Regions from separate parts of the Paenibacillus vulneris genome, predicted to be linked through region 2. Evidence: riboswitches for the same ligand, from Rfam matches in the RefSeq annotation. Region 2 holds a riboswitch; each other region holds the start of a gene.
What was found. A riboswitch is a leader RNA that binds a small molecule or an ion and turns the genes downstream of it on or off. The one in region 2 is predicted to bind cobalamin.
Positions count from the first base shown of each region.

Region 1 (5,955 bases), on a different contig from region 2:
TTACGATAAGGGCAATAAACAGGCTCTTAATCCCCGGCCCTAGGGTCCCTGCTATAGCCAGCATGAAAGCAAGCCCCGGCAAGCCTTGAAAAATGCTCACGATGCCCTGAATGAGATCATCGATCCATCCTCCCCAATAGCCCCCTATCGTTCCAATGATAAGTCCTAACGCCATGGTGACAGCCGTTACCGCGATGGCAAGCAGTATGGATACCCTTCCTCCATAAAGAAGCCTGCTGAACACATCTCTGCCCAATGTATCCGTCCCGAGGATATGCTCGGGAGAAAGTGGTGCCAGCCGTTCTGACATATTCACCTGATTGGGGTCATACGGTGCGATCCACGGCGCCAGGAAGCTGCATAAGAGGATCAATAAAAGCACTAAGCAAGCGAATCCGGCAGCCCCCTTCAGCATCACCCTTTGGCCTGGTAGCCTGATAGAGGCAAACTCCAGCTTCATTGAAGCTTCCCTCCCAATCTCATTTGCGGATGAATGACAAGGTAAGACAAATCGACTAGCAAATTAAAAGCCACATAGACAAGACCTGTAAATACGACATACCCTTGAATAACGGGATAGTCCCTGCGAAATATTCCATCCATAGCAAACCTTCCAATACCCGGTATGGCAAAAATCACTTCCACTATGACCGATCCGCCAAGTATAGCTCCAAAGTAGGATCCGATGACGGTAATAAGCGGAATCATGGCATTTCGCAAAGCATGAATCATCAATATGCGTGTGTCGGGCAGACCTTTGGCTTTGGCTGTTACCATATATGCCTGATTCCATACCTCAAGCAGTGCCGCTCTGGTTAAGCGCATCAGGACTGCACTCGTTCCGGCTGCCAATACGATGGCAGGCATAATGAGATGTTTAAAGGTTCCGTAGCCGCTGGTAGGCAGCCAGTGAAGCTTTTCGGAGAATACGGTAATCATCAGAATGGCCAGCCAGAAGCCTGGGATTGAAACCAGGGATAAAGCCAATATTCGCGCCGTATGGTCAAAAGATGTGTTTTTCTTCATGGCCATGAGCATTCCCAATGGGATTCCAGTGCCTACTGCGATGACCAAGGCCATCCCCGAAACACTCAATGTTACAGGAAGCCGGCGCAGCAGCTCTCCGCTTACGGATTCCTTCGTCATATAAGAAATTCCAAGATCCCCATGACTCGCTTTCCACAGCCAATGAGCATATTGGACAATCATCGGATCATTCAATCCAAGCTCTGCCCTTTTCGCCTCAATTTCTTGCTCTGTCGGCTCCTTAATCCCATTCATGCTTAAAGCTTGGACCGCAGGATCTCCGGGCGAAGCTACACTTAGTGCAAAAGCTATAAAAGAAATACCCATAATGACCGGAATGGCTGCTGCTATCCGTCTAATGAAATACATCATGTTACGATGCCCATTTGAGCTCGGGAAGCGTAGTTCCGTAAATCGTTGCCTTATAACCGGTAATTTTCTTGTTGTAAGCAATCAAGCTCGCATCGTTGAACAATGGAATCGTCGGCAAATCGGATGCCGCTATCGTCTGAAGCTCATTATAGATGCCTTTGCGCTCGTCCATGCTCAGGGTGGCTTTTGCTTGATTCAGCAGCTGGTCCACTCTGTCGTTTTTGTAGCCAAGGCTGTAGCTTTTATTGCTGGAGCCTGTGCTGGATAAATAGTTGGTGAATAACGTATACGGGTCTCCGTTCGGAAGACCTTGCGTAGCCAATGCCAGGTCATAATCTCCTTTGGCCTCGGCATCTTTAAAGGCGGCCCCATCCAGAATGCGGATATTCACATCCAGCTGCAATTCCTTCAGCACGGATTGAAAAAGCTCTGCTTGCGCTTTATATGGGTAACGGTCCAAGCCGTAAGTCGGCACGATCAACTCGATGCTTTTTCTTTGATTGCCCAGTACTTCAGCTGCCAATTTCTTGGCCTCTTCTGGCCGATAGTCCAATGGGATATCCTTATAAAACGGCGAGGTATTGTTCAGAAAATTAACCGTTGCCGCAGGATAACCCAAATAAAGCTCCTTCACTAATTGCTGGCGGTCTATCATCATGCTAACGGCTTGACGTATTTTGGGGTTGTCAAAAGGCGCTTTTTTTCCATTCGGATGAAGATAATGAGAGATGGTTGATTTTGTAGCCGAAAGCTCGAATTGCGAATCCTTCAACAGTTCTTTGGCCAGAGTCGGAGGAATAGCACCGAGGTCCATAACCCCCATAATCTCTCCTGATTTCAAAGCGGCAAGTCTGGTATCAGGATCCGGAATGACGCGAACACGTATCCGTTGGCTGGCAGCCTTCTGACCATAATAGCCGTCGAAAGCTTCCAACAATGCAAATTGGTCCTTCTTATGTTCGATCAGCTTGAAAGGGCCTGTTCCTTGAGGAAGGCCATTAAAATCGCCTTTTTCATTGAAATTTTTAGGGCTGTAGATCGGGCTTGAGAAATTCACCATCGAATACAGTAAAGTCGGTTGCGGATTCTCGAAGACGAGCTTGAAGGACATATCGTCGACCTTGACGACATCCTTTAACCCAGGATAAGAGCTTTTGATATCCAGAGTATAGAACGGCGAGCTCTTGGGACTTACTTGCTTGTACCGGTTAAAGTTAGCGATGACCGCATCAGCATTCAGCTTCTCTCCATCATGAAACTGAACATTCTCCCGCAGCTGAAAGGTCCATTCCTTGCCGTCCTCGGACATCTTCCAAGACTTTGCCAGCTTGGGGGCAGGCTGTCCATCCTCGGAGGCTGCAATTAACGGCTCCCAAACATAAAGAATTGTACTTGTGTAGTAGGCATCCTGAGGACCCGGAGCCAGATCGCGAGGAGCGGCCAGCACGACCTCTTCCGGATGTACGCTGCCGGAGGAAGCAGATGAATTAGCCTGAGGCTGCGCAGACGGACTGCACCCGGCCAATGTAAGCAGTACGCAAAGCGTCAACAGGATAAGCTGAAGTGCCATTTTGCTCCGAAAAAATGAAGGATGCATAATTATCAATTCCTCTTTCTTTCTAAAAATGAAATACAAAAAAGACATCTTTACCCAGACGTGAAGCTAGAAAGGTAAAGATGCCCCGGTTGTTGAGGAACAAACGAAAAGCCGTCTTTAACACTTCCCTATCAGCCGTAGGTAAAAGCAGTGCTGTCAGAACAGGCAGGTCTCCTGGCTCTGGACTCCTCATCATCAGCAGCCTTCCCGGTCTATGGCTAGACCAGTGGCACCGTTGCTGTGACTCCTCCATTACAGTGGCGGGACCGCGTCGGTATTGCACCGAACTTCCCTATTAAGCTTTAGCATCTGCTAAAGCACCTTGTTCCCCTTATATGCAATTTGTATGAAGCTTATCTGATCATATAGGATAATTCGATTTTGGGCAAGCGTGAAGCATCCATCATAAAGCATCAGTCACCAAACAGGAAATCATCATCCGTCAAAGTTTCCACGTTAACCGTCCGAATATACCCGTTGCCTTTCTTGGAAAAGAAATCATGCTGCTTCGTACGGGTATTAATCCCGTTAAGGACGATAGGATTGATATCCTCTTCCGGGAACAAAGGCTCCAGCCCCAGGTTCATCATGGCTTTGTTTGCATTATAACGCAAGAAGGCTTTCACTTCGCCCGTCAGCCCTACTGCGGTATACAACTCCTCTGTATATTGCTCTTCGTTGCTGTGCAAGTAGCGAAGAAGTCCTTGCAATGTCTCATAAGCAGCTTGCTGTTCGTCCTGATCCAATTGGGCATACACCTCTTGAGCCAGCATGCCGACATACAACCCGTGAATGCTCTCATCGCGCAGAATCAGGTTAATGATCTCCCCGCTGCTCGTCATTTTCCCTTGCCCGGCAAGGTACAGCGGATAAAAGAAGCCGCTATAGAACAGATAGCTCTCGAGCAGTACGGAAGCTGCCATCGCCAAGTACAAATCTTTGCGTGAGTGAATGTTGTTATAATATTGGGATATCGTCTCCGCTTTGACCTGTAGGAAACGGTTGTTTTCAATCCATTGAAAAATGCTATCGATCTCTTCCGTCGATGCCAATGTGGTAAAAATACTGCTATACGATTTGGCATGGATTTGCTCCATCATCCCCATAAAGCCGAGGACCGCTTTACGCTGCAGCCCTTCGACGAGCTCGAGAATTTTGGGCATTCCGACGCCGCCTTGTACCGTATCGAGCAGCGTTAAACCGCCAAGTACCTTCATGTACAGGTCCCGCTCCGCATCGTTTAATGTCAGCCAGGACATTTTATCATCGGATAGCGGAATCTCCTCATCCGTCCAAAATTGCATAATATTTTGCTTCCAGAATGTATCCGTAAAATCGTCATCTGGACGGTTCCAATTCACGGCTTTCCAAACACTCATTGCTGCAACTCCCTTTCCAGCTTATCTTATACGGAACAACTGATGCACTCTTCAACGGAAAGATGGTTCGTCCGAGTGTAATAAAGAGATTTCAGTCCTTTTTTAGCTGCGTAAATATAGTATCGAGCCAGCTGTCTCGTAGTCACATCGCTGTTGACGTGAAGTACCGTGGATATTCCCTGGTCCACATGCGTTTGAATTTCGGCAATCAAATCCAATACCTTGAACTGATCCATCTGATAAGCCGATTTATAGAAGAAGTAGTTATCTCTGCTCAAATACGGCATCGGATAATAGGTAGTAGAGTTGGCATAGGTACGCGTTTCGATTTGCTCGACAATCGGCATTACGCTTGACGTTGCATTCTGGATATAGGAAATGCTCTGTGTCGGCGCAATCGCAAGCCGGTAAGCATGATATAATCCGTAAGCTTGTACAGCGGACTTCAGGCTCGCCCAATCTTCGGGAGACGGGATCGTCATGTCCTTGAACAGCTCTTGTACCTTACTTGTAACGGGTCTGTAGTCCGTTTCCAAATAACGGTCGAAGTAAGTGCCGTTCGCATAGTCGGATTGCTCGAAGCCTGCAAACGTAACGCCGCGCTCTTTGGCAATCTCCATGCTTCTTTCCAACGAGTAATAGTTCATCATCATAAAGAAAGCACGAACGAAATCTTTGGCTTCTTCGCTTTCATAAGCGATTTTATTTTTGGCCAAGTAGCCGTGAAGGTTCATCGCTCCAAGTCCGACCGAATGCATCTCTTGATTCGCTTTGGCAACGCCAGGGGCATTGGCGACGGTCGTCATATCGCTGACCGCTGTCAGTGCGGTAATCCCTTCCTTAACGGATTCCTTCACTTTATTCAGCTCCATCACGTTGGCAATGTTCAAGGAAGCAAGGTTGCAGCTGATATCGCGGCGGATTCTATCCGGCTGGCCGTAATCGTTGATTTCCGATGTCTCCTGCAGCTGGAAAATTTCCGTGCAGAGGTTCGACATTTTTATCGCGCCCAGCTGCTTCAGTGGGTGTACGCGATTGGCATTGGTTTTGTTCATAATGTAAGGATAGCCTGATTCCAGCTGAATCATGGAGATCTTGATCATCATATCGCGTGCGCTCATCACGACTTTCTTACGCACACGATCATTAGCCAGTAATTCATCATACATAGCATCAAGATCCATATCATCCAAATGGGTTCCATACGCTTTATAAACGGAATAAGGAGCAAACACGTGCAGAGGCTTGTTTTCTTCCGCCAGCTGATAGAACTTGTTAGGGATGATCAACCCGATCGATAAAGTCTTAAGGCGTGTTTTTTCATCGGCATTGATCTTCTTGCTGTCGAGCAGCTCCATAATATCCCAGCCGAAAATGTTATAATACGCAGCTCCCGACCCTCTGCGCTGCCCCATTTGATCGGCATAGGAGAAGGCATCCTCCATCAATTTGAGCACCGGCATAATGCCTTTTGCCGCACCTTCTACATCTTTAATCGGTTCTCCGCGGCCGCGTAATTTGGATAAATTGACCGCCACCCCTCCTCCGATTTTGGAAAGCTGCATGCATGTGCCGAGAACA
Region 1 covers NZ_BAABJG010000015.1:595,448-601,402, forward strand. The annotation lists gene ABEA66_RS16250 (ABC transporter permease) at 1-460, opposite strand, end outside; gene nikB (nickel ABC transporter permease) at 457-1,398, opposite strand; gene ABEA66_RS16260 (ABC transporter substrate-binding protein) at 1,400-2,995, opposite strand; cobalamin riboswitch at 3,143-3,335, opposite strand; gene nrdF (class 1b ribonucleoside-diphosphate reductase subunit beta) at 3,409-4,374, opposite strand; gene nrdE (class 1b ribonucleoside-diphosphate reductase subunit alpha) at 4,401-5,955, opposite strand, start outside.
Region 1: another riboswitch for cobalamin. It lies ahead of ABEA66_RS16260 (ABC transporter substrate-binding protein); the one in region 2 lies ahead of cobJ (precorrin-3B C(17)-methyltransferase).

Region 2 (5,955 bases):
ACCACGCCTCGGCTGAGATCGGACAGGCGCAGCGCCTCCATCGCCAGCATTAGCGGCGAGTCGGTACCGGGGCCGCTGCTCCGCTCCTCGCGCTCAGCCACACTGACCGCGCTGACAGCCAGCACCGCTCCGCCCGTGCTTCCGCCGCCGGCGGAGCTTGCAGGAGCCGTCTCCCTTGCGGTGCGGGCCACGGCTTCCCGGCCGCTTTCCACTTGGCCTTCGCCTTCCCAAGCCCAATCCTCGTCATCCGCATCGACCGCCTCTGCCTCGTCCCACTGCTGCAGCGCCCAAGGCTCCGCCGCTTCCTGCAGCCGTTGGTGCGGCTTAAGCGGCTGTACATCGGCGCCGAGAGTATACTTGCGCTGATAACCGCGCGGGGTGATCATCAGACCGTCGTAGACCGTCGTCGACGCATTGCCGATAATGACCGTCGTCAGCATCCCGATCTCATGATCGAGCATATCGCGCAAAGTTGTCAGCACCACATGCTGACGGTCCCGGTAGGCACTCTTCACGATGCCGACCGGCGTCTCCGGCGAGCGGTATTTCAGCAATATGCGCTGCGTCTCCACAATTTGCCGGGTTCGTCTGCCGCTGCGGGGGTTGTACAGCGCAATGACGAAGTCCGCCTGGGCCGCCGCCTCGACGCGCCGGGCAATCAGCTCCCACGGCGTCAGATGATCGCTTAAGCTTATCGTGCAGGCATCGTGCATGACCGGGGCCCCAAGCAGCGAGGCGGAAGAGTTAATCGCCGATATGCCGGGGATTATCTCGACTTCCACGCCGCCGTCCCGCCTCCAGCCTTTTTCCATCAGCACCTCGTACACCAGTCCGGCCATCCCGTATACACCGGCATCGCCGCTCGAGATAACCGCTACCTTTTTCCCGGACTCCGCTTGCCGAACGGCCTCCTGAGCCCGGCTCACTTCCTCCGTCATCCCTGTCCGTACAATCTCCTGATCGGTGAGAAGTCCACGGATAAGATCCACGTACGTGTTATAGCCGATGATAACTTCACTTTCTTCAATGGCCTCCCGCGCCCGTTTCGTAATATGCTCGAAGCTTCCCGGTCCGAAGCCGATGATAAGCAGTTTTCCCGCCATTCGCCGCACATCCTTTCCTTCCTATATAAATACATCATGATGGTTGCAACTCGAACATGTCTTCCTTACTTTTATGCAGCACAAAAAAGAGCATTCCTACAGAAAGTGTTAGAAATGCTCTTGCAGCCCGCGTTCTCAAGAATTCCAATGACATTACATTCGATATGCCATTACCATTCCTTAAGTAAGCCGATCTCTAACACCTCCCTATCCTCGTAGGTCAACAGTGTTTTGAAATTAGGCAGGTCTCCTGACTTCGAGCTTCGTCATCCGATTCCCTTCCCAGACGCGCTCTATGGCGCTCCAGTGGCAACAACATCGGCATAACAAGCCTTTCTTATGGAAAGGCACTCTTCACAGTGGCGGGACCGTGCCGGCTTTGCACCGGGCTTCCCTTTTAAGCCAAATGAGGCATGATTTCATTCAGCACCTAATTCATCCGTATTTGATTGTCCAGAGTCATCATATCACCCGGAGCGAAGCTTTGTCTATAACTGCGCGCCCTCCCGCCGTTAACGACAAGCCGTTCGATGCCCCGGGAGGTATGGGCCGAAGTTCTTATTTTTTACAGCATACCCATTGAAACAAAACGATAGCTTACGAACAATATAGCCGACTATACAGAAGAGCTGGAATGAGGAAGGTCAGCCGATTTACAACAGCAAAGGTGGAAGGATGCTCTATGAAATACGGGCAGCGAATAGCCAAACTGCGGAGCAAAGGGTACATGACCCAGGAAGAGCTTGCCTATAAAGTAGGAATTACCCGTTCCGCCCTTTCTCATTATGAAAATAATAGGAGAGAGCCGGATTATGAAACCATTCAAAAAATTGCCGATATATTCGGCGTATCGATAGACTATTTGATGGGCCGCACGGATCATCCCGGAAGCTTTGCGGACGGCACGGAGGAATTTATCAGCTATCTTGAGCTTTCGGACGAAGCTATTCTGGACAAATTCATTCTGACTATTGACGGAAGAGAACTCACACTGGAGGAGTCCAAAAGCTTCATCGCTTTCATTCGGTCCGAGCGTTCTCTCCCTGCCGACAAAAATAAGCCATGATGAGGTACGGCTACTTGCTGTACTCCATCATGCCTAGTTCCTTGTACATATATGAAAATAACGGTTTATCGAGGCCTTTGTATTGAGGCTTGATCGGTTCCTTCACGGCTTCTTGAAGAGCCAGCCATTGATCGTACTTGTCTCTGGGGATACCGAGCTGATTCAGGACGGTGTCGATATCCACCGTTTTCTTGTTCTCTTCCATTTGCAACCCACACTCCATCTCGTCTCATAGACTTTCAATGTCTAGTATTATATCGGAGATGTTCAAAAAAAGGTGTCGCATACTGGGAGTGTTTTGGTAAAAAACACCGATCATTTTGTCGAATAAGCTATTCTAAATAAATCTTTATCAACGCGGTTCAACGGCTTATAAAGAGGAAGTTTTCAGCCTTCGGGCCGATTTCTTCACGGCCATACGGCGAATCAGCATACTGGCTGCCACAGGCTCGGGCGCCGTTTCCTGAACTCCATTGATTTTGTCCATAAGCCTTTGGTACATAAAATCCCCCATAAGCTGGGTCAAGCCCTCCCGCAGCTGGATCCTGGGACTCCATCCCCAGCCCTTGGCCGCTTTGTCCCAGGAAACGCAGACATGCAGATGGTCCTCCGGACGCGCCGTTACGAATACGGGCTTTACTTTTTGATTCGTCATCTCATTCATCAGCTCGAACAATTCCAGAATGGACGTTGCCGTTCCCGTGCCTATGTTGTAGGTATCGCTGTTGGACAAGGACAGGGCTTGAACGTTGGCGGAAGCCACATCGGATACATAGACGAAATCCCGGGTCTGAAGGCCTTTCCCTTGAATGATGGCTTTCTCGCCGTTGACGAAGGTTTCCAGAAAGGCCGAGATTACGCCCCCGCTTCCATACCTCTTTTGCCGGCAGCCATACACGTTCGCATACCTTAAAATCGTGTAGTTAAGTCCATACAACGCGCCGTACAGCTTTATGTATTCCTCGGGAGCCAGCTTGGACATTCCTGTGCAGGAGACCGGAGCGCATGGAGCGGCTTCGTCAATCGGCTTAGGCTCATAGGAACCGTAGACCTCTGCGGAGGATCCGTAGACCAGCTTCTTGATCGAAAATTCCTTGCACAGATCCAGCAAATAGATCAATCCGCGCAAATTGGGACTCAGCCCCCGAACGACCATCGCTTCGTTCAAATCGGTTTTCTCCGCCAGATGGATACAGTAATCCGGCTGCTCCAGCTCAAAAATATTTCTTAACTCCGTGCTGGCAACATCCATTCGATACAGCTTGCATGCCGGATGCAGATTCGCTTCCTTCCCTGTGCTCATATTGTCGACTACTACTACATCCAGCCCTGCCTGAATGGCACAGTCCACCGTATGGGACCCTATAAAGCCGACTCCGCCTGTAATTAGTACTTTCATCCTTATCCCTCCACCGATTCGATATTGTCGTTTAAGCGTTCGTTCGGGTGCTTTCCCAAAGTCCTATATCCTTAAGCGCATGATGCGCTTGACCCGTCGAATATTGATACATTTTGTATCAATATAAACAAAAAAAGGCCTCCAGTCAAGAGGTCCCAGAAAAGTTAACCGAAATTAGGTGCCGCCGCCAATTTTAGTAGGAAAGACGGATTGTTCCATGATCCTACGCTCTTGAGCAAAGAACAGGAACTCACATCCTGGTTCTCCAGGGACATCATGACTAGGTCCGATCAGAACACAAGCTCTTCTTGGGCGGCTTTTTATTCACTTGGAAGCTGATCTGTGCGGGAGGATAACGGGAGTTTTATGTAAACCAAAGAGGTAATTTTAGTCATCTACAGGGGCTTACTAGCAGGAAGAACCAGGAGTCGGGGGCAGCGTATCAGGTCCATGAGGACCGAACAATGCAAGCTTGCTCGCATCAATGTTCAACTGCGCCAAGATTCTCAACACATCTACATTCTTCTTCTCCTGCTGCTTGTTGCTGCTGCTCATTCTATTGCACTCCTTCTCTTATTCCGTATATTTACATGAATTTCTCTATCACAGTATGTGGTCTCTTTATTCACTGTATGATACGTAATGTATCTTGTCAAAGGAGATTGTGTCGAATTCCATAAAAAAATGTTTACTTTATTAAATTTTTGGATGACTTTTGTTCACCATCAGTGAAAGTGCATTAGCATGTACGACTTTTATTGGACATACACTTTTAGTAAGATTTAGTGTACCATGAATCATATCGGCTCTAGAGGGGGGAAAATCATTGTGCTGTATGCCGCCGCCTTCATCATCCTGCTCGCACTTGTGTATGCCTTATTCGTTTTGCCGACCCAGTGGCTAAAGGTAGAGCAAATCCGTAACCCAATCGGCCTTAATCTGTCCATACTTCAAATCAGCGACCTCCATGTGGAGCGGCTGCGCATTTCCCCATCTGCCTTATCGAAGCACATCACTCGGCTTAAGCCCGACTACATAGTCATTACAGGCGATTTCACCGAATTGGAATCGCAGCTGCTTCGACTGGACAGCTATCTGCGGATGTTAGAGAAGCATCCCATTCCCACCTTCGCCGTCCTCGGTAATCATGATTACCAGCAGCGCAAGGTCATCCGTCTTATCCGTCTCCTCCGCTACCGGGGCATCCACTTGCTGCGCAATGAGTCGGTCCGTTTGCCCGGATTTCAGCTGATCGGCATCGATGATTATCACACCGGAAAAAGCAACATCCTCCAAGCGTTCCGCATGACCGATACTCAGGTACCACGGGTCATCATCACACACGATCCCAATGTGGTTCTGAGCATCCGCGAAAGCTACGATTACTTAATGGCGGGACATCTTCACGGCAAACAATTCGCCATCCCCTGCTTCTATAAGCTGCGGCCAATGGGCGAGCTGCCTGCGCAGGGCATTTACAAGGGACTGCACAGGAATTCTTACGGGACTTACTATATTTCCAAAGGCATTGGCCAGACCGGCATCAACCTTCGCTTCCTGGTACGAAGCGAGGTCACGATGCATTATTTATAGCTGTTCCTTCATGTCTATGATACATTGATACTAATTGTATCAAAATAGTTACACAAGGAGCATGTTTATCACCCTATAGTACCAAAAAGATGTACAGACCTTAGGACAAACGGACAGGAGAATCGTTGCCGGACAAGCAGGACCTAGGTTTGAAAGTAATAGTTCGGGGTACAATGGTCGTAGGAGTAAAAGGAAGAGTAGCTCGCCAGGACTCTATTCGTGATAGAATGAGATTCCCCCAGGATGAGGTTAACGGACGAAATAAACAACGACCGCTCGGTCTCATCCAATTCATGCTTCACTTCATAATGATAATCCGGACCCATGTACTTCCGTTTTATTCCGCTTCCGCTAAAATGAATGACTCCATCGGATGAAACCAGCTGGAATGACAAAGTCATTTGCCTTGTGACAGGCAGCAGCAGCGAAGAGGTAAAGTGAATCTCGCGTGCGTCCAGGTTCGTTACCTGTACAATCCCATAGTTCGTTTGGACCGGTTTGTTATCCAATTTGCTGATCCACATCCGGCATTCCATGGAACCTAGCATGTTCCGTAATCTATTTTGCTTGCTTCCGATTTGTTTTTCGTTCACATGGCATCTTCCCAACCTTCGTTTTTTTGGGTAAAATAAACGTATTGCGATACATTTTGTACTTTAAAGCGCACAAAGGGGCTGGACCACGGCCTTTTAGTGCAGCCTGGTCATATTAAGTCTGGTAAATGGAATATATTATCATTAACATACGATACATTTTGTATCAATGTCAATAGGACCGAAAGCTTTATAGCGGTC
Region 2 covers NZ_BAABJG010000006.1:614,663-620,617, forward strand. The annotation lists gene cobJ (precorrin-3B C(17)-methyltransferase) at 1-1,103, opposite strand, end outside; cobalamin riboswitch at 1,327-1,552, opposite strand; gene ABEA66_RS08245 (helix-turn-helix domain-containing protein) at 1,786-2,169, shown strand; gene ABEA66_RS08250 (hypothetical protein) at 2,180-2,374, opposite strand; gene ABEA66_RS08255 (NAD-dependent epimerase/dehydratase family protein) at 2,540-3,568, opposite strand; gene ABEA66_RS08260 (hypothetical protein) at 3,977-4,123, opposite strand; gene ABEA66_RS08265 (metallophosphoesterase) at 4,361-5,161, shown strand; gene ABEA66_RS08270 (hypothetical protein) at 5,305-5,754, opposite strand.

Region 3 (5,955 bases), 300 kb from region 2:
TCGGAAGAGTGACAGGAGAGTCGGACGGGCAAGGCGGGCTGCAAATTACCGTGCTTGAGGATTACCGCTGCCACGAGATTGAAGCGAACATACGCAGGCTGTTATCGATTCACCGTTAGTAGCATTTTTACAGCAGCCTATTATTTCTTATATAGATTTTATGCAAGCCCGAGGCTATTGTGCCCTGCGGGCTATTTTTGCGTTGAAGGGATGGCATGCAGACTTGGCTCAGCCCAAGCAAGAGCAATTTTATTTTGCAAAAAGCCGCCGGTTGGGTGTAATATGGAGTAATAATTTATCTATCCATGACATGTAAGCGGAAGACAGGTTTTGTCTAACGCAAAACCTGGAAGGAAGCTAATGTAAGGCACAACTCTTGGGAGGGTTAACCACCGATGGAACAGTTTAAAATGCGAATTATTGAGCTGCTTAAGGAAGACGCGAGAAGAACCCCGGCGTTAATAGCAACTATGCTGGGTGCGCCGGAGGCGGAAGTGGCGGAAGCGATCAAGCAATTGGAGGATGCGCACGTCATTATCAAATACGCGCCGATTGTGAACTGGGCGAAGGTGGACAACGAGAAGGTAACCGCATTGATTGAAGTTCAGATCACGCCGGAACGCGGACGCGGCTTCGATGCGATCGCCGAGCGCATTTACTTGTATCCGGAAGTCAAATCCGTATATTTGATGTCCGGAGCCTATGATTTGCTGGTAGAGATCGAAGGGAAAACGCTGAAGGAAGTCGCTTCTTTCGTATCCAATAAGCTGTCGCCGATAGACCGCGTTTTATCGACCAAAACACATTTCATACTTAAAAAATATAAGCAGGACGGCATCACCTTTGAAGATCATGAGGATGACCGCCGTATGTTAATCTCCCCGTGAAGGATGATGAGTGATGATCAAACAACATGAGCCTTCTACAAAGTCGATGTCGGGTTATTTGGCTCCCTTGGTGAGAGAAATCCCCCCATCAGGGATCCGCAAATTTTTTGATCTGGTCAGCGCCAGCAAGGATATCATTTCTCTTGGTGTCGGCGAGCCGGATTTTTGCACGCCTTGGCACGTGCGTGAAGCCTGCGTGTATTCCCTTGAACGCGGCAATACGAAGTATACGCCGAATGCAGGAATGCCAGAGCTAAGGGAAGCGATCGCCGAGTATTTGTACGATTCGTTCCATGTGCCGTACGAGCCTTCTGACGAAATCCTGGTTACGGTGGGCGGCAGTGAAGCCATTGACTTGGCCTTGCGTGCCTTGATCGTCCCGGGGGATGAAGTACTTGTTCCGGAGCCTTGCTATATTTCCTATTCTCCGATTACGAAGATCGGCGGGGGGATTCCTGTCGGGATCGAGACGTTCGCGAAGGATAATTTCAAGCTGACTCCCGAAGCCTTGAAGGCGAGCATTACATCTAAGTCTAAAGTACTGATTCTGTGCTATCCGAGCAACCCGACAGGCGGTATCATGACGTACGAGGATTGGCTCCCGATTGCAAAAATTGTTGAGGAAAACGACCTTATTGTCATTTCCGACGAAATCTATGCAGAATTGACTTACGAGCAGAAGCATGTCAGCTTCGCTTCCTTGCCGGGCATGAAGGACCGCACCATCCTGGTCAGCGGCTTCTCCAAAGCTTTCGCGATGACCGGCTGGAGGATGGGCTATGCTTGCGGACATAGGGATTTAATTTCAGCGATGCTCAAAATTCACCAATACACCGTCATGTGCGCACCTGCTATGGGGCAAGTCGCAGCTCTCGAGGCTTTGAAAAACGGTATGGATGAAAAGGACCGCATGGTAGAGTCCTATAACCAACGGCGCCGGCTTGTCGTTCAAGGCTTCCGGGACATCGGGCTCGAGTGCCATGAGCCGCAGGGAGCGTTCTATGCCTTCCCTTCGATTGCCTCTACAGGGCTAAGCTCGGAAGAGTTTGCCCAGCGTTTGCTCCTTGAAGCGAAGGTCGCTGCGGTGCCGGGATATGTGTTCGGCTTGGGCGGAGAAGGCTTCGTGCGCTGCTCCTACGCGACTTCCGTCAATCAATTGCTGGAAGCGATCGAAAGGATCGGAAATTTTATACGTAAATTATAGTTTCGACAAAAGTAGTCATTTCCATCCCCGACAAAAACTGTTATCTTTAATAGTATAGAAGTTTCATATCCTTTGGGGTTATGGGACTTCCGAATCTAAAGATATGCCAGGGGGGGATGAAGAATGGCTTTTCCGGAATATCAGCTTAGGCATTACCCGCAAATTGGTTGGATTCGAGAGAATAATCAGCAAGCCAAGTGGTTTTTTGGGAAAAAGAAGCGGTCATCTTCTGACGTATCTTTGGAAGAAGAGATTTATAGGTTGCGTCAGGAGCTCGAACGACTGGTTCAGAGCGAGCAATGCTTGACCTCACCGGAAGTTGTGAAGATCAGCATGATCCTGGACAAAAAGATAAATGAGTATATGAATCGAAATAAGAGGAGCCGGTAACGGTTCCTTTTTTTACATTTCAGCCTGCGGCCATCTCCTTTTTTATCTCTAGTTTTGAAAGAAACGAGACATTTATGATATGATTGGGGGTAACAGCAATCCAAGAAAGCGCATCTATAAGGAGAGGGAACATGAAAGGGAAATTCATGCTCATCATCATGCTGCTGCTGGTGCTAGCCGGCTGCGGCGGGGGACCCAAGGCTGATGTATTGATTTTTATGACAGGCCCCAATGGAATTCCGAACGAAGTGGGAGATAAGCTGCAGGCTGCGCTGCAAACGAAGCTTGGCGAAGCTCCGACCGTAAAGATTCAGACCACGCCGATGTTTTCTATGGATAAATTGGTCGTTGAAATTGCGGCGGGAGATAACAGCATCATTATTGTGCCGACGGAGCAGTTTAAAACGATAGGCCAGCAGGGCGGCTATGTCAGTCTGGATGATGTGGCGAAGCAGGAGGATTTTCCCGGAGGCGTTCTGGAGCTCCCGGTAGATTCCAAGGATAAGAATGCAGCGCCGAAGAAAGAGAAGCATTTGTACGGTATTCCTTTGGAACAAACCAAATGGTTTACAGAGCTTAATCTGAATGGCAAAGATTTGGTAGCCTTCATTCCGGCCAATGCCAAAAATCTGGAAAAGGGCTTACAGGTGATGAAGGTCATCGCGCAAAAATAGACCTAATGGACGTTCCTGCTGCATAGGCAGGTCTGACTTTAATTTCATAGAGTTATCCGACTAGGTGCCTGTCTGCTTAACAAGCCGGCAGGTTAAAAGGGAAGCCGGTGTGAATCCGGAGCGGTCCCGCCACTGTATTTTGGAGGGAGAGTCTCATAATGCCACTGTTCTGAACCGGAATGGGAAGGCGAGGCCTCCGTACAACTCCATAAGCCAGGAAACCTGCCTAATCGGGAATAGACCGGGCCTTTCGAGGAAAAAGGAGCGTCGCTTGCACGCGCTGCGTTCAGAATAACGGACAGCGTCTGCAATCGCATGCCCTCTGCTTCCTAATTGCAGCGATCAGGATCAGAGGGTTTTTGACGTGCATGCAAACCGGGACATGGAACAGGAACGATACAATGGGATGGAAGGACAAAGGAGGTACCACAATGTGGAGTGAAATGAAACGAAGCGGCGGAAAAAAATGGCTGGCGGCTGTGCTGGGTCTGGCGCTTGTGTTCAGCGCAGCCGGCTGCGCGCCGAAGGAGACGAAGCCCTCGGGCACGGCAGATCTGAAGGAGCCGGCTAAAGCGAGCAGCGGAGAACAGACAAGCCCTCCAGCCGCGAACGCAAAGGCTACAGTATATCCGTTGAAAGTGAAGGATGCAACAGGCAAGGAGTTTACCTTTGAAAAGGCGCCGGCCAAGATTGTGTCGGTGTCTCCCAGCGAGACGGAGACTCTGTTCGCTCTGGGCTTGGGCGACAAAGTCGTCGGCGTATCCGACTTTTGCGATTATCCGGAGGAAGCGAAGAAAAAGCCTAAGATGGGCAGCATCGTGAAGCCGAATGAGGAAGCGCTGATTGCGGCTAACGCGGATGTCGTGCTATCGGGCGTATCGCTCAAAACAGCAGCCGTCGAGCAGCTCAGAGGCTTGAATGTGAACGTGTTTAAGGTAGAGCCCAAGACGATTGACGACGTCATGAACAATATTTTGAAATTCGGGCAAATTTTTGACAAGCAGGAGCAGGCGGAGAAGCTGGTAGCTTCTATGAAGGCGGATCGTCAGAAGGTTACGGATGCCGTCAAGGATCTGAAGCCGGAGCAAAAGAAAAGGGTGCTCATGGAATTTTCTCCGGGCTGGACGGTAGGGAAGGGAGAATTCATGGACGAGCTGATCAACTTGGCTGGCGGTATTAATGTTTCTTCCGACATTACCGGGTACGCGAAGCTGAATGAAGAAAAGGTGATCGCGGATAATCCTCAAGTGATTTTGTACCCGAAAAATCTGATCGATGAAAATTCCAAGAAGTCCATGGATCAAATCATTAGAGAGCGGACTAGCTGGGCTAATGTCGATGCGATCAAAAACAACAAGCTGGCGGGGTTGGATAAGGACTCGATCAGCCGTCCGGGACCGCGGATTACAGCAGCGCTGGTAGATGTAGCCAAAGGCATTTATCCGGAATTGGTGAAATAAAATGAAGCGGAAGCTAATGGCATGGGGAGGAGCGGGAGTGCTGCTCCTTCTTCTTTCCGTGACGATCAGTTTATCCATCGGTACGGTTCATGTGCCGCTCCTGCATGTATGGGGCATTCTGGCGCATCATCTGCCCGGAATCGGAGGCTCGGTTCCCGTGGACTGGCAGCCGGCCTCCGAGCAGATTATTTGGCGCGTCCGGCTGCCCCGCGTACTGCTGGGTGTGCTGGTCGGCGCTTCCTTGGGCATTGCGGGTGCGGCCTTCCAGGGTGTGCTGCGCAATCCGCTGGCGGACCCCTATACGTTGGGGGTTTCTTCTGGCGCCTCGGTCGGCGCTGCTTTCCTGATCTTGTTCGGGCTGCAGTTTGCCCTGCTGGGCTCGGCAACTGTTCCGGTTGTCGCATTCATTACAGGAGCGCTATCCTTGATCACTGTGATTATGCTCGCAAGAACGGGCGGCAAGATACGGATGGAAGCCCTGATTTTATCCGGGGTCGTCATGCAGGCCTTTCTCGGGGCCTTCGTCTCGTTTATGGTCGCGATGTCCAAGCAGGTTATTAATGAAATTGTGTTTTGGCTGATGGGCAGCCTGGCGCTTCGGGGCTGGATGTATTCGCTTGTGCTGCTGCCCTACTTGGCGATCGGCGTCATGATCCTGTTCGGCTATGGAAGAGCGATGAATTTATTCGCTTTGGGCGAGCAGCAGGCGGCCTATCTGGGTATAAGGGTCGAGCGAACGAAGCTTATTGTGCTGGCGGCTGCAACGCTGATTACGGCGGCGGCCGTGTCGGTCTCCGGGGTCGTAGGCTTTGTCGGCCTGATCGTGCCGCATTTGCTGCGGCTGATCGTAGGGCCGGACTATCGGCTGCTGCTGCCTCTTTCCCTTATCGGGGGAGCAATCTACGTACTGTGGGCGGATACGCTTGCCCGTACGGTCCTGAGTCCGACGGAAATTCCGCTCGGAGTGGTAACCGCGTTCATGGGGGCTCCGTTTTTTGCCTATTTATTAAAAAGAAGCAAGCGATTGTCGAACGAATAATTTACGATGCCAAGATGTTGAAGGGAAGGGGGCTGCAGGAAATGAACAGTGAGGAAGCTCATGCAGATGAGAAAGTTATTGCCGTGGAGGGTGTGGGATTAGCGTATTCCTCGAGGCAGGTGCTCGATAAGGTGAGCTTTTCGGTATCCTCGGGCGAATGCTTCGGCATCATCGGTCCGAACGGCAGCGGCAAGTCGACGCTGCTGAAGCTGATCTCCGGCGTAGAGAAGCCTTCTGCAGGCCGGGTCCTTCTGAACGGCAAAGAGGCATGCGAATACCCGCGCAAGCAGCTGGCCCGATG
Region 3 covers NZ_BAABJG010000006.1:310,734-316,688, reverse strand. The annotation lists gene ABEA66_RS06795 (hypothetical protein) at 1-119, shown strand, start outside; gene ABEA66_RS06790 (Lrp/AsnC family transcriptional regulator) at 396-887, shown strand; gene ABEA66_RS06785 (aminotransferase class I/II-fold pyridoxal phosphate-dependent enzyme) at 901-2,091, shown strand; gene ABEA66_RS06780 (aspartyl-phosphate phosphatase Spo0E family protein) at 2,215-2,481, shown strand; gene ABEA66_RS06775 (hypothetical protein) at 2,613-3,155, shown strand; cobalamin riboswitch at 3,201-3,399, shown strand; gene ABEA66_RS06770 (ABC transporter substrate-binding protein) at 3,587-4,615, shown strand; gene ABEA66_RS06765 (FecCD family ABC transporter permease) at 4,617-5,654, shown strand; gene ABEA66_RS06760 (ABC transporter ATP-binding protein) at 5,696-5,955, shown strand, end outside.
Region 3: another riboswitch for cobalamin. It lies ahead of ABEA66_RS06770 (ABC transporter substrate-binding protein); the one in region 2 lies ahead of cobJ (precorrin-3B C(17)-methyltransferase).